Regions from separate parts of the Bacillus sp. GbtcB14 genome, predicted to be linked through region 1. Evidence: riboswitches for the same ligand, from Rfam matches in the RefSeq annotation. Region 1 holds a riboswitch; the other holds the start of a gene.
What was found. A riboswitch is a leader RNA that binds a small molecule or an ion and turns the genes downstream of it on or off. The one in region 1 is predicted to bind cyclic di-GMP.

Region 1 (4,969 bases):
ATTGAACAAACAAAAGCGCGTATAATCATTTCATTTAACTTTTGAATTCTCCTATTAACTCTTGTAACTCCTGCGAAAGCCAGCTTAAAGAACTAGCTAATTCCGCAATATCTTGTACAGACATTTCCTGCTCTTTCATACTTTCTTCAACATTACTACTACTATTCGCATACGTATTTGCAATAAGTGATAGTTCATCTACAATCCGCACAATATTTTGGCTATTTTGCAATATATCACTTGAATTGTCAGAAACAACTCTAACCTGATTTGTAACAGATTGTGCTGAGTTTGAAATTCCACCAAAGAAAGCACCACTACTTTCAACAAGTTTCATACCCGATTCTACTTCTTTTAAAGCATTTTCCATTGAAACAATAGCTTCTTCCGTACCAGCTCGCGTTTCCCCTATTAATTTTGCTATATCTTTTGCTGATGCTTCCGTCTGCTCTGCTAATTTACGCACTTCATCAGCAACAACAGCAAATCCTCGTCCGGTTTCCTCAGCACGTGAAGCTTCAATAGAAGAATTTAAAGCTAGCGAATTCGTTTGATTTGAAATACCGGTAATTACTGTTACAATATCACTAATTTCTTTTGATCTTGTTTCCAAAGAATAAATAATAGAAGATAAATCTTGTACTGCATTTTGTATGATGTTCATTTGATTAATCGTCTGTTCAATAATACCATTTCCTTTTCCTGAATGGTGCTCTATACCTTCAGACTCTTTCGCCATTTGTTTTGCAGCATTCGTTATCTCTTCCATCCTATCTTCCATTTCATATATAATATCTAAATACTTTGGTACTGCAGTTTCTTGTAATTGAACGCCAGCCCTTAACTCCACTATAGAACTTACGATTCCTTGGACTGCCATGCTATTCTCTTTCGTACTCACTGACAATTCTTGTGAAGATGAGGAAACCTGTTCTGCTGTCTGCTTCACTTTGTCTATAATCCCTTTAAACTTCTCAATAGTATTATTAAAATACGCATTAATAATACCAATATCATCTGGTCTTTCCTCTAATTTAATACTTAAGTCACCTTCACCGACTTTGCGCAATCCTTCACGTAAATCCCGCAATGGAGCAAGTGCGTTACGTACGATTAGGAATTGAATAACCGTTGCAATTAAAACAGAAATACAAATAAACATTAAACCTTGTACAATGAATTTTTCCTTTGTAATAGGAACAATAGAGGCATCTACATCGGCTGCAACAATTGCCACAATATTACCTTCCTCATCTTTAATTGGCTCTAATATCGTTACCCATGATCCCAATGCGTCTTCATATACTACTGTCATGTTTGCTTTTTTTGTGCTCATTACTTTATCATATGTTTCCATCCAAAGATCTGGTTGTTTATAATAGTCTCCCGGTTCTACTTCAACAACATTTGCTAACCCTGTAGCCAAAGCGACAACTTGTAACTCACCTTTTTCATTTTCTTTTGCTCCAACAATATACGTTTGTCCAACACTGTTCAATTCTTCCGTTGATTCATCTAACTTCTCTACTAACTTCTCTCTCTTTTCTCTTTCTGCCGTCGGGTCTTTTGCAACATCTCTCAATATTTTCGCGTCTAATTTATGTAATACCGTATCTCCTGTTTCAAAAGAATGCCTTTCAAATATAGACATCATACTATTTTGAAACATGTTAAAACTTAACGCTCCCATAGTACCAACAAGCGTCAAAATAACTAACACAGTTAACAATACATTTTTTTGAAGAAACGATAGCTTGTGCCAATATTTTTTCATTAACATCACCTTTCTTAATTTACTTACTATAAAGTAAAGCTATTAAAATATAAACCTTATTAATAATCGATAACGATTCTCATTTGTTTGCAAATAAAAAAAAGACCAATGAAAAGAGCATTGGTCAAGACCAACCCTATCCGTCCGGTAACTGGCTAGCATAGCCTTGCGGCCTTAGCTCCTGTAGTTTTGCGTCCTAATGTTTCCATCAGTTTGCCTTTCTCGCTGAACGAGTTGAACGATATGGGAGTTCTATGAGAATTAAGTTATTCTCTATCAAAGATTACAACATAAAAATTAAAATGTCTACCTATTTAGAGATGCAAATGTAAAGTTTCAATGTATTATTTTTTCGAAATAATTTAACAAAGTTCGTGAATGTTACATTTCTTGTGTTATATAATAAAAAATGTATATAACACAAGGATTATTTTGAGTATTTATTTTAATTTTCATTCAAATTAAATTATTCGAATATACCTTAACTAATGAATTTCGGAGGTAGTTTATCATGTTTTGGCTACAATTTCTTACGTTACTACTCTGCATTTTTATTGGCGCACGCCTAGGCGGAGTTGGTCTAGGAGTAATGGGTGGCGTTGGTATGGCAATACTTGTTTTCGTCTTCCACTTACAACCTACAGCTCCTCCTATTGATGTAATGCTTATGATTTTAGCAGTAATTACAGCTGCTGGTGCACTGCAAGCCGCTGGAGGAATGGACTATCTTGTTCATCTTGCTGAGAAAGCATTACGAAAAAATCCAAAGCGCATTACATTCTTTGCTCCAATTGTTACTTATTTATTTACACTGTGCGCAGGAACTGGTCACGTTGCTTATTCTGTACTTCCTGTTATCGCAGAAGTCTCTCGCGAATCTGGGATTAGACCAGAACGACCAATGTCAATTGCCGTAATCGCTTCCCAACAAGCAATTACAGCTAGCCCTATATCAGCTGCAACAGTTGCCCTTTTAGCAATGTTAGCTGACTATAAAATCACTTTATTAGATATTTTAAAAGTAAGTATCCCTTCTACCTTCATCGCTTGTATGGTAGCTGCATTTGTTGCTAGCAAAATGGGGAAAGAATTAAATGAAGACCCTGAATACTTGAAACGTTTAAAAGAAGGAATGATTCCTAAAATTGAAGAGAAGAAAGAATTTGTTGGTTTAAAAGGCGCTAAACTATCCGTTATCCTTTTCTTAGTAGGAACTTTCCTTGTCGTACTTCTCGGTTCATTTGAAGCACTTCGTCCAGGATGGATGGTCGACGGGAAGTTAGTTCGTCTTTCCATGCCGAACACAATTGAAATGGTTATGTTAACTATCGCAGCTCTTATTATTATTTTCTGCAAACCAAATGTAGAAAGCATCGTGTCTGGTAACGTCTTTAAAGCGGGGGCAACAGCAGTTGTTGCTATTTTCGGTATCGCTTGGATGGGAGATACTTTCTTTAATGGAAACTTAAATATGATTCAAGGATCAATTCAGCACCTAGTAACAAGTGCACCATGGCTATTTGCCATCGCATTATTCATTCTATCTATTTTACTATATAGCCAAGCCGCAACAGTACGTGCTTTAATGCCTCTTGGATTATCACTCGGTATTCCACCGGCACTACTAATCGCGATGTTCCCTGCAGTAAATGGATATTTCTTCATTCCAAACTATGGAACAATCGTTGCTGCCATTAACTTTGATCGCACTGGTACAACTGGCATTGGTAAATATGTTTTAAATCATAGCTTTATGATTCCAGGCCTAATCGCAACATTCACTTCTATCGGAATTGGAATGCTCTTAATTTCAATTATGTTTTAAAGAAAAAGCACAAACCTACATGGATCAAGGGTTTGTGCTTTTTTAATCAAACGTTTGTTTAAATAAACGAAACAACTCATTTTGCAACGCTACAAACCTATTCCGTTTCAAATAATCCCCCCTATTTCTAATTATTAATACAAAAAAAGCTATGTAGCATTTTAATACTACATAGCTTTTTTCTACAAACTCTTACTGACTTCCTCTACTAACTTCTTCGTACTTTCGCACACAGATTCCGCTAAACTAATCGCAGAAATAACTGAAACACCGTCCGCACCTGCTTCTATAACTGAAGCGGTATTTTCAATTGTAATGCCACCAATCCCAACGATTGGTATTGTAATTCCTTGTTCTCTAAAATGAGCTAAACCTTTCGTTCCTTGAACTGCTTTCGTATCTTTTTTCGTACTCGTTGGAAAAACAGGGCCAACACCTAAATAATCAGCTCCGTTTTCAATTGCCCAGCGTGCTTCTTCAATTGTATGTGTAGATACACCAACAATTTTATCTCCCATTTTTTCACGAACAGAAGTAATTCCTTCATCATCTTGTCCAACATGCACGCCATCTGCATCTAACTCGATAGCTAGTTCCACATCATCATTTACAATGAATGGGACACCGTACTCCTTACAAATTGCTTGTAGTTCTTTTGCGAAACAAATACGTTTCTCTCCCGTTAAAGCCCCTTCCCCCTTTTCACGGAATTGAAAAATTGTTATACCGCCTACAAGTGCATCTCTCAACACTTGTAGTGGTTCCTTCGTACAATTGTTACTTCCCATAATAAAGTATACTGATAACAATCTAGACATTTCAGCCTTTGTAATACGCGACATCTAATTCCCCTCCTTACTATATAAGCTCAATCTTCCCATACTTCTCAATATCATCTGAAGTTGTATTCGCTAACTGATTTAAAAATTCAATTTGGAAACTACCAGGTCCCTGCTCCACTGTCTTAGCAGCTGCCAGTTCCGCAGCTACACCATAAAACGTTAATGCAGCTACTGCTGCCTTTACATAATCTTTTTCTACTGCTACAAATGCTCCTATTACAGAAGTTAGTAAACAACCAGTTCCCGTAACTTTCGTTAAAATAGAGTGACCATTTCGAATAAGAATCGTTCGCTCTCCATCTGTAACAACATCTTCTTTTCCAGTAATCACCGCAACTGTATTTAATTCAGCAGCTGCCTGCCTTGCAATGCTTACGACATTTCCATTTCCAGTACCGGCGTCTACCCCTTTAATTTCCCATCTCTCATTAATAACGTTCGCTATTTCAGCCGCATTTCCACGGATAATCGCTAAATCAATTTCAGCCGGAATATGTCTCGCAACTTCTGTTCGATACGATGTTGCTC
Region 2 (11,307 bases), on a different contig from region 1:
TGATTGGTTCATTCGTTTTATTTTAAACGGTTTATTTGTGTACTTCCTTGTAGAGCGTACTTCCGTTATGTTTATTGGCGGAATCGTCCTTCTCATGGCGTTATACCTCGCTATCATGCATCAAATGGTGAAGGGAAAGCCGCTAAACTGGGAGTATTTAATTTCTGAAGAAGGTAAGAAGATGATGCTACTATACCGCATCGCGAACATGTTCGTTGATGTACCAGCATTAAAAGAAAGAGTAGCACGTAGAAAATGGCTTGATTTCATTCTTTCGATGATTGGCGAAAAGCGTACATATTTATACTTATATACGAGAACGTTTTTACGATCTGGTAACTATTTCGGCTTATATGTGCGCCTGCTCGCTCTTGGCGGGGTTATTCTTTACTTCATTCCGTTTTTATACGGACGATTTATCGTAAGCTTTATCTTCCTATACTTAATCGGTTATCAGCTATTAACTTTATGGAAGCATCACCGCATGAAGATTTGGCTTGATTTGTATCCGGTCGGGGGAGAAGAGAAGAAGAAAGATTTTCTTGTCTTATTAAATGCAATCCTTATTATCGGCAGCGTGATATTTACAGTTATATTCGCCCTTGCGACGAAAGATTTCATGATGACGGGAATTTTATTAGTCGTAAGCATAGTATTTAGTATCGGTTTCGTTTATCAATACGGGGCGAAACGTATTGAGCGTTTAAATTGAAGGGAATGAACCTATGATTACATATGAAGAGAAGGTTATAAAAGAATTGGAGCAGTGGAAAGCTACATTCATGAAAGATTCTTCTATGATGACACGCTTCTCTAAGAAAGTGCAGACGAAAGTACAACAGCTTATTCCGGCGAAAGTGCAAAAAGTATTAACAGAAACGATTCGGATGATGGTGCAAACGATTAGTGCCGGATCAAACTTTATAAAGCCGAAATTAAAAGAGACGAACTGGTCATTGCAAAGACGAGACGACGAAGTACGTAAAAAAATGGATGAGTACAAAAAAATAGCAGCGGCAGAAGGAGCAGGGACGGGAGCTGGCGGTATTCTCCTTGGTCTTGCTGATTTTCCGCTTTTACTCGGCATTAAAATTAAATTTTTATTCGATGCAGCAACGTTGTACGGATTTGATACGAGCAACAAAGAAGAGCGCCTTTTTATCCTCCACGTTTTCCAACTTGCCTTTTCCAGTGACGACCACCGAAAAGAAATATGGAAAGCAATCGAAACGTGGGATACAGAAGAAGAAACTCATATGGACTGGGAAAAGTTCCAAACAGAGTACCGAGACTATATCGATTTAGCAAAAATGCTTCAGCTCGTACCAATAATCGGTGCCCCAGTTGGCGCATATGCGAACTATCAATTACTGCAAAGACTCGGAGAAGTGACGATGAATTGTTATCGTATGCGATTGCTGAATAGAGATTGATTTGTTTTATCAAAAAAGAAAGCCTCCTACATGTGTAATGTAGGAGGCTTTTCTATTTATTATTTTGGCTGTTTTCGTAGATGTTGTTGCTTTTGATGCAAAAACGAAGAGGGGCTTTCCCCCTCTTCGTTCCTATTTTCTCATCGAACTTCCTACGACCTTACCTGATGGTTCGTCCACGAGTCTATTTATATCGCCTAATAACTCTCGCTGTTTAGACGGAATGGTAACGAGTGTGGCTTCTTCCGACTTTAATATTTAGTGATTAAGATAGTTCTCAATCACTTTTTTTATATTTTTATTCATATTTTTTTAGTGGTTACCAATAATATACAACAAAGGAAGATTTGGTTATAAAGTCACTTGCGTTTACTTTACTGTATTTAGGGGTGCAAATATGAAAGTATCAATTTTTATCACTTGTGTGGCAGATGTTTTTTATCCAGAGGTCGGAAGAGATGTCGTCGAAATTCTTGAAGATTTAGGGTGTGAAGTTGATTTTCCTAAAAGTCAAACTTGCTGCGGACAACCTGCTTATAATAGCGGGTACGTGAAAGAAACGAAAACAGCTGCAAAACATATGATTGAAACCTTTGCTAGTTCAGAATATGTTGTGGCACCATCGGGTTCGTGCGCGATGATGGTTCACGAGTTTTCTACCTTATTTTCTGACAGTGAAGTGGAGTGGAAGAAAAAAGCGGATGAGCTTGCGAATAAAACGTATGAATTTACACAATTTCTCGTTGAAGTATTAGGGAAAGAAGACTTAGGTGCAGAGCTTCATAAAAAAGCAACGGTTCATACATCTTGTCATATGAGCCGATTAATGGGAATTAAAGAACCACCGCAAAAATTATTAAAATGTGTCAAGGGGCTGGAAGTGGTTTCGCTGCCGCACAATTATGATTGCTGCGGATTTGGAGGGACATTTTCAGTGAAGATGCCAGAAATCTCTGAACAAATGGTCGATGAAAAAGTAAAGCATATTATGGAAACCGGTGCGGACTTATTAATTGGGATGGATTGTAGCTGCTTAATGAATATAAAAGGACGTTTAACACGCAATGGTTATCCAATTGATGTAAAACATATTGCTCAAGTATTAAATGAGGACCGAAAATAAGAGGGGGATATACAGATGGGAATGAGAATTGGGAATGATCCCTTTCATAAGCGTACTGCAACGGGCATTGGTGATCAATTTATGCGACAGGCTGTTAGGAAAGCACAAGATGGTCTTAGGGGCAAGAAATTAAAAGCGACTGAGAGTCTTGGGAATTGGGAAGAATGGCGAGCTTTAGGAGAAGAAATTCGAAAGCATACATTAGAAAATCTTGATTATTATTTATATGAGCTAAGTGAAAATATTGAGAAAAACGGTGGATTTGTTTATTTTGCAAAGACGGCAGAAGACGCAAGAGAATATGTAAAAGAAATTGTAAAAAAGAAAAACGCGAAAAAAATTGTGAAATCAAAATCGATGGTAACGGAAGAGATTAGTTTAAATGAGGCAATTGAAGAAGCTGGAGCAGAAGTGTTAGAAACAGATCTTGCTGAATTTATTCTACAAGTGAACGACCACGATCCGCCGTCACATATTGTTGTTCCGTGCCTTCACAAAGATAAAGAACATATTTGTGAAATATTTAAAACAAAGTTACATTACACGGGAACATCTGACCCTACGGAAATGGCGAGGTTTGTAAGAAGCTATTTACGTGATGATTTCTTTGCGGCAGATATAGGAGTGACTGGATGTAACTTTGCGGTTGCAGAGTCTGGGTCAATTTCCATCGTAGCAAACGAAGGAAATGCAAGGCTTACTACGACACTTCCGAAAACGCTAATTACAGTTATGGGGATGGAGCGTATTGTTCCAACATGGGAAGAGCTTGATGTGTTAGTCACACTTCTATGCCGAAGTTCTGTAGGACAAAAGTTAACGAGTTATATTACAGGATTAACGGAGCCTGGCGGGACAGATGGACCTGAGGAATTTCATTTAGTCATCGTGGATAATGGCCGTTCTGATATTGTAGGAACAGAATTTCAAAGTGTTCTGCAGTGTATTCGCTGCGCAGCATGCATTAATGTTTGTCCTGTATACAGGCATATAGGCGGACACGCATATGGATCTATTTATCCAGGACCAATTGGAGCTGTGTTAACACCGCTTTTAGGTGGATATGATGAATATAAAGATTTACCGTATGCATCTAGCCTTTGTGGTGCTTGTACAGAAGCGTGTCCGGTAAAAATCCCGTTACACGACTTATTAATTAAACATCGTAGCCGCATTGTAGAAGAAAAACGATCACCTGTAGCTTGGAACGCAGCTATGAAAGGTTTCGAAAAAGTAGTGAAGAGTCCTAGCTTATTTTCTTTTGCTGCGAAGAGTGCTCCGTATGCATTAAAACCTCTTGCGAAAGGCGATAAAATCGAGCGCGGCATTGGGCCGTTAAAAGCGTGGACGGATGCGAGAGATTTCCCAGTTCCGAAAAAACAACCGTTTCGAAAGTGGTTTGAAAAACATGTAAAGGAGAACGATGATGGCCATCCAAAATCGTGAAGAATTTTTACTCCAATTATCAGAAAAGCTTGGTAGAAAACGTCCTGAAGCAGTGAAAAAACCGAAATGGTCTTTTGCCCCGCAGTGGACTGTTTTTGACGGACTCGCGCAAGAAGAACTTGTATTACAACTAATAGAGCACTGCGAAGTCATTCATACAGAAGTAAAGCGAACAACGAAAGAAAATCTTGTTGAAACATTGGGGTCCTTACTAAAAGAATGGAATATTACATCCGCTATGTATGCGAACGATGAGCGTTTTCATGAATACGGTCTTACGCCACTTTTCAAAAATGAAGGTGCAACACATTTTCGTATGTGGGGATCGGATCATAAAGAAGAGGACATAGCATTTGCGAAAGCTGCTGACCTTGGCATTACGTTCAGTGATATGACTCTGGCAGAATCAGGAACCGTTGTACTATTTAATGACGGGTTAAAAGGAAGACACGTTAGCCTTCTTCCGGAGTCGTACATTGCAATCGTTCCTAAAAGTACGATCGTACCAAGATTAACTCAAGCTACAAAACTGATCCATGATCAAAATACATCAGGGAAAAAACTACCCGCTTGTGTAAATTTCGTTTCTGGTCCATCAAATAGCGCAGATATTGAAATGAACCTTGTCGTAGGTGTACATGGGCCAATCCGAACAGCGTATATTATTGTGGATGATCAATAATGAAAATAGAAAGCACGGGCCGTTTATATAGCCAGTGCTTTTCTTACTGATGAAAGTTAAAAACCAAGTCCACTATAGCTGATTCCAGCTACAATTAATATGATAAAGAGCACGATGAGTACGATATAACCGCTACTAACGCCCTTACCATTTTGTCCAGCTTCACCGCCGCCAGTGCCACCACTACCGCCAAGTCCCATAGGAATATCCTCCTTATTGTTATATGTTGCTTTTACTTTACATTTCTGTATTTACCAATAAATACCTTCTGTAGCGTTAACTAACTTGCAAATCATTTCGTTTCATTTTATAATTCACTTACCGACCGGTAAGTAAAAATAAGTGAGGTATAGTATGACAAAGAATTTACAAACATCGCAAAACATTGTAGAGGCATCATTTAAACTTATGGCAGAGCACGGCATTGAGAAGATGAGTCTTTCCATGATTGCGAAAGAGGTAGGTATTTCAAAACCGGCTATTTATTATCATTTTTCTTCTAAAGAAGCGTTAGTTGATTTTTTATTTGAAGAAATTTTTTCTGGGTATCATTTTGCAAGCTACTTCGATCAAGAGCAATATACGAAAGAAAACTTTGAAGAAAAGTTAATCGCAGATGGTTTACATATGCTCTCTGAGTATGAAGGACAAGAAGGAATATTACGCGTTATAAATGAATTTATCGTAACTGCATCGCGAAATGAAAAGTATCAGAAACGTTTATTTGAAATACAAGAAGATTTCTTAAATGGTTTCCACGATTTATTGAAGAAAGGCGCGCGACTTGACGTTGTGTCACAACATGCAACAGAAGAGAATGCTCATACGTTAGCGCTTGTGATTGATAATATGAGTAATTACATGCTCATGGGATTCCAGTTAAAGTATAAAGAAATTTGGATTCGAAATGTGAAAAACGTAATGAAGGAGGAATAAAAGTGAAAATGCAAAAAAATTGGTGGCTCGGTTTTCTTGGATTCATTGGGATTTATCCCGCATTAACGGGCAGTAAGACCCCCACCTCTCAAAATTCAGCGGAAGCAAAGAAGTTAGGTGGGGATCAACTGCCCGTAAAAGCCCGATTGGTTCAACTAATAATCAGTGGGGGATGAACAAAACCCCCCACTGATTAAAGTTTCACTTTATAAAATACCAGGTATGATTGAAGCTTTTCAAGCGGATGGAAGTTGGCTGAAGTTAATCGGTTTCATTTGGTTACTTTGGTTCGGATATTTTATCCCTGAGAAGAAAGATAATTAAATTACAATTTTCTGTAAAGTTATGTAAAATATAGTTTGAGAGTATTCATATATTAGATTACTAGATTTGGAGTGGTTACATGGATCCATTGAAAAATGAAATTCATCCTGACATGGTCAAGGTGTGGAAAATTCGTGCTGTCATTGAAGAAGGGATTGGTATCCTCGTTATTTTAGCTTACCTTTTCCTCATGATAAAGTTTGATTGGTGGGCGTGGATTTTGTATGTGATGATTGGGCTAACAGTTGCATTCGCACCATTTTCGTACTTCTTATTCCCGAAACTACGTCAACGTTATTACAGTTATCAATTAAATGAAGAAGAGCTTGAAATTCAGCACGGTCTTTTCGTCGTAAAGCGCGTATTAGTACCGATGATTCGTGTACAGCACGTGACGATTGAACAAGGGCCGATTATGAGAAAATATGGCTTAGCAGAATTACACATTTCAACAGCGGCAACTTCTCACAGCATCCCAGGCTTAACGATGTATGAAGCAGAAATGTTGAAAACGAAAATCGCAGAATTGGCGAAAGTGAGTGATGAGGATGTATAAGAGGCAGCATCCAATCACGATGTTATTAGAATTAAAAATAACAGATTTTATACCACTCATTATTTTCATGTTTAGTTTAAATGGAAAGTTCCCGTTTTGGTATTTAATTCCCGCTGGATTCGGTTTACTCACCGTTTTTTCAGCGTTTGAAAAATGGTATTACACAACATACTGGGTTGAAAATAACGTATTACATGTGAAACAAGGGCTCTTTGTGAAGAAGGAGAGCTACTTAAATAAAGAACGTGTGCAAACAATTAATACAAGTTCTAACGTGTTATATCAAATGCTTGGGTTAAAGAAAATTCAAATCGAAACAGCTGGCGGGGGCGACGATGCAGAAGTTAGCTTAGCTGGTATTACAGTAGAAGAAGCAACAGAGCTTATTACTTTGCTAAATGAGCCAACTCCAGAAGTGAAAGCAGAAGAAACGTTAGACGAAGCAGTAGAAAAAGAAATTGTTACAGAGGAAAAACAATCGACAGAATACAAGTTAACTTGGAAAGAGATTTTATTAGCTTCTGTTACATCTGGTCAGTTTGGACTATTATTCTCATTAATCTTTTTCGTATATCATCAAGTAGATGAGTACATTCCGAAATGGATAGAGAATGGCGTAAAGTCGTATGTAATGGACCACGATATATATGGCTTGATTTTCATGATAGCCATTTTGATCGTCCTTTCATGGATTATATCGACAATCGGTTATGCGCTAAAACATGGAGATTTCACAGTGAATCGAAGAAATGATGAGGTCCGCATTTCACAAGGATTACTTGAGAAAAAAGAACTCGTACTAAAATTGCATCGTATTCAAGGTATCACGATAAAAGAAAGTATTTTACGTCAGCCGTTCGGTTATTGCGCTGTGCAAGTAGAAGTCATTCAAAGTAAAGGAATGGATGACGAAAAAGAGAAAGTTACACTGCATCCTATCATTCGAAAAGATCGAGTACAACAGTTACTCGCACATTTACAATTACCATACGAACTGAATACAAACATTATTTCATTACCAAAAGCAGCATTGCGCCGCTATCTTATTGATAGTTTTATATTCTTCGCAATGCTAGCAATCCCGCTTACTGGAATAAGTATATACTCTGAAAAGCACTTCATCATGTGGGCATTAATTCCACTTGCGATCCTCATCTTTATACTTGGATACGCAACATTTAAAACAAATGGTTACAGTGTAGATGGAGAGCAAATTACACTTGTATATCGCAGCGTCGGCAAATATACAGGACTTGTTAGAAGAAGACACGTCCAATCAATGGAAAAGACACAATCCTATTTCCAGCGCCGTGCAAATCTATGTACGTATAAGTTCTCTAACGCATCATCGAATTATAAATTAGAGCATACGAGAGTAGAAGATGCGGAGAGAATGCAGGATTGGTATAAGAAGAGAATAAGTGAGAATTAAATAGAATGGCTCGTCTTTTGCGGAAGGCGGGCTATTTTTTTATGTAGTGAATAAAGAATTAACGCCGTCTGACAAGATAAAATAGTACAGATGATACTGTAATAGGAAGGCCGGTTTCCAGAAAAGCTTCTAAATAAAAGGATAGAAAATCTCTGTTGTTAAACCACATAAAGAAGAAATGATTGTAGGAAATACCTAACAATATAAATAAAGGAATACCAATTTTTAATTCGTGACTTCCTTTTATTTTTCTATAACAAAATTCACCTATTAAACAACCGATAAGAACAGGAATACTTCCAAGAATTGAAAGCATAATAATAGATACCCAAATCGGTCCCCATGAATCCGCATAATTTGGAACTCGTGCATACTGTAAAACATTCACAATGATAGAAAAAACCAGTAAGCATATTAAATAACTAATAGAAAATTTTTTCAATGGAATCATCCTTATAAAAATTCACTTTATTTTTATGGAAATATCAATCTATTTAAATTATAGATTAGATATATAAGGATAATCAATGTTTATATATTTCGTGTTTATGGATATAATTTCAATGTATATAAAAGTATAGATGTATAGTCAATGTTGTGTATTTGATGTTATCATATTGAATGATATGGAAATTTTTAATAGAATAAGTAACTAAAAATTCAAAGGTAATGAAGCTTTTGTTGTATAAAGAAAATACTTAGTAGTAATCAACAATATTAAAAATAAGATTCGTATTTATATAAATTTAGTAGAAATGGGGTTTTAAAAAGGAATGAGTATCAGCATAACGCGACAAAAGATTTTGGCGGCCGCTTCTCAAATTGTGCAATGTAAAGGGGTTGCTAAATTAACCTTAGAAGCAGTGGCAAAAGAGGCGGGTGTAAGTAAAGGTGGATTATTGTATCACTTTGCAAATAAAGAAGCTTTAATAGAAGGTATGATAGTCAGAGGGATAGAGGATTATGAGGGCGCTATTTACAATAAAGTAGCGGAAGACTCAGAGAGGAAAGGGAGATGGGTTCGCTCTTTTGTAGAGGAAAGATTAAGTAATGAGAGAAGAACAGAAGAGTTGTCTAGTAGTATGATGGCAGCATTCATGTTAAAACCTGAATTACTTGAGCCATTACAACAATCATTTCAGCAACTGCAAAAGAATATAGAAAACGATGAGATAGATTCAGTTTGTGCAACAATTATTAGATTAGCAGCAGATGGATTATGGTATTCGGAATATTTAGGGGTTGGCAGACTAAGCCCCGAGTTAAGAGAAAAAGTGATTCAAGCTCTTATTGGTAATTCATATAAATAGAATATACGAACTATATAATGCAAAAACAATTCACCTTACTTATTTAATGTAGTGGTGAATTGTTTTTTTTATTAGAAAAATAAAACAATTATACAAAGTGTTGAATTATAACCGTCCAGACGGTATAGTAATATTTGGTTTAAGAGGAAAATGAAACAAAAAAAGAATAAAAGATATTTTTAGCACACTATTCGAAAGGATAGGCCGCAAAGCTTAGAGTCTACGGTAATACATATTGGTTACTAAGATCGTCTGGTTGCACATTTTTGATGCAACCGGACGGTCTTTTTTGTTATATAAATATAAAAATTTAGGAGGGAACTATGCAAATGAAAAGTACTAAAAGGCATATTTCAATGGTTTCATTAGTTTTTCTAGTATTATTTTCAGTGCTAAATGTGTGGGCTCCAGTTATTCAAGCCGCTGTGATAAAAAATCCAGTGGATGAGATTAATATCTCCCGTACTGATGGTACAACGTCTGAACCATATCAAGCCTCAGATGGCATGAAAGTAGAAGTGAAGTGGTCAGCTAAAGAAAAAATAAAAAGTGGAGATCAATTCACAATTGATATGCCAAAAGAATTTAGAAAAGATCTTATGAATATGACTTTTCCTTTAAAAGATGCTGAAGGGAAAGTAGTTGGTACATGTGAGATGAAAAAGGGTGTATTGACATGTACTATGGGTGATTACGTAGAAGGAAAGAATAACATTAAAGGTTCTTTATTCGTAGAATTCTATTTTGGTCTAGAAGCATATGATGGTATTAAAAAAATTCCATTAGAATTTAACGTTGATGGTCAAATCGTAAATAAAGAAGTAAGTGTAAACAATACGACAGAGAGACCGAAGCCGCAGCCCAATACGGAGAATTTATTGAAATGGGGTTCTTATAATCAGGAAGACCCTTCAATTGCAGACTGGACGGTATATGTAAATGCAACTGGAACAGAAATGCAAGATCTTAAATTAACAGACACATTGGGACCTGGGCATGAATTAATTACAGATAGTTTAGTATTAGAAGAGGCTGTCTTTGAAGATGGCTATGCAGCAACAAATATTAAGCCAGCAGATTTATCTAAAATTAAAATTAATGCAACGAAAACTGGATTTACAATTGGATTTCCGGACAGTTCAAAAGGTTATATTTTAAGATATAAAACAAAGATTACTAATCCTGCTGCAAAGCCTCATAAAAATACTGTGAAATTAGAAGGTAAAAATATTGTAACTGAAGAAAAAGTTGGAGAAGTATTCGTAAGTGGTGGGGGAGGAACCGGTTCAGGTGACGATAATCCACCTAGCATTGAAAAAAATATAGTTGATGAGAATGGTAAGCTTGTAGAGAATGAGCAGTTAACACAAATGGATCAAGCTATTCAATACCAAGTTGGTACACATATACCGAAAGATCCGCCTAATTATAGGTCAATGATAATTAGTGATGATTTAGAAGATGTTTTAGAAGTATTAGAGGCAAAAGTGTATGATCAAAATGGCCAAGATATTACTTCTAAAGGAACGTTAAATATAGATAAACAAAGAAGTGAAGTAACATTTACATTTGGTGAGAATTTTGACTATAAGTCATATGAAGACCAGATAATTAACCTCAGTATCAAGGCGAAAATTAAAAATAATGCAGACTTATCTTCTTACGTAGATAAGAAGATTCCTAATAAAGCGGAATTACATTTTGATGATAAAACATTAACATCAAAAGAAGTAACCATTACACCGCCTGAAGCTCCAAAAGATGGTACAGTATCGATTCATAAAACAGATGCTGAGGATCCGAATAAAGGGTTAAAAGGTGCCGAATTTGAAGTTCGGAATAGTGCGAATGAAATTGTTGCAAAACTGAAAACGGATGAAAAAGGTTTTTCAGTACCTCAAACTTTAGCTCCTGGGACGTATAAAGTTTATGAAACAGTAGCGCCAGAAGGATATCAAAAATTAACAAACCCAGTAGAGGTTACACTTCAAGCTGGAGAAACAAAAACAATTGAAATTAAAAACACTATGCAAAAGGGTCAAATTGAAGTAAAGAAAATTGATCC

Region 2: it holds a riboswitch for cyclic di-GMP, as region 1 does, so the genes downstream of both, KVT31_RS10595 (SpaA isopeptide-forming pilin-related protein) here and KVT31_RS21955 (methyl-accepting chemotaxis protein) in region 1, are expected to answer to the same signal.

Annotation. Positions count from the first base shown of each region.
Region 1 is NZ_JAGXJT010000008.1:110,946-115,914, reverse strand. Features, by position in the region: gene KVT31_RS21955 (methyl-accepting chemotaxis protein) at 35-1,774, opposite strand; cyclic di-GMP riboswitch class I at 1,918-2,002, opposite strand; gene KVT31_RS21950 (anaerobic C4-dicarboxylate transporter family protein) at 2,286-3,599, shown strand; gene thiE (thiamine phosphate synthase) at 3,782-4,441, opposite strand; gene thiM (hydroxyethylthiazole kinase) at 4,458-4,969, opposite strand, start outside.
Region 2 is NZ_JAGXJT010000003.1:306,124-317,430, forward strand. Features, by position in the region: gene ecsB (ABC transporter permease EcsB) at 1-712, shown strand, start outside; gene ecsC (ecs operon protein EcsC) at 726-1,433, shown strand; gene KVT31_RS10545 ((Fe-S)-binding protein) at 1,831-2,556, shown strand; gene KVT31_RS10550 (LutB/LldF family L-lactate oxidation iron-sulfur protein) at 2,572-4,002, shown strand; gene KVT31_RS10555 (LutC/YkgG family protein) at 3,983-4,684, shown strand; gene KVT31_RS10560 (sporulation protein YjcZ) at 4,741-4,884, opposite strand; gene KVT31_RS10565 (TetR/AcrR family transcriptional regulator) at 5,039-5,620, shown strand; gene KVT31_RS10570 (hypothetical protein) at 5,623-5,796, shown strand; gene KVT31_RS10575 (PH domain-containing protein) at 6,024-6,500, shown strand; gene KVT31_RS10580 (PH domain-containing protein) at 6,493-7,932, shown strand; gene KVT31_RS10585 (hypothetical protein) at 7,991-8,374, opposite strand; gene KVT31_RS10590 (TetR/AcrR family transcriptional regulator) at 8,706-9,242, shown strand; cyclic di-GMP riboswitch class I at 9,414-9,506, shown strand; partial or broken gene KVT31_RS10595 (SpaA isopeptide-forming pilin-related protein) at 9,566-11,307, shown strand, end outside.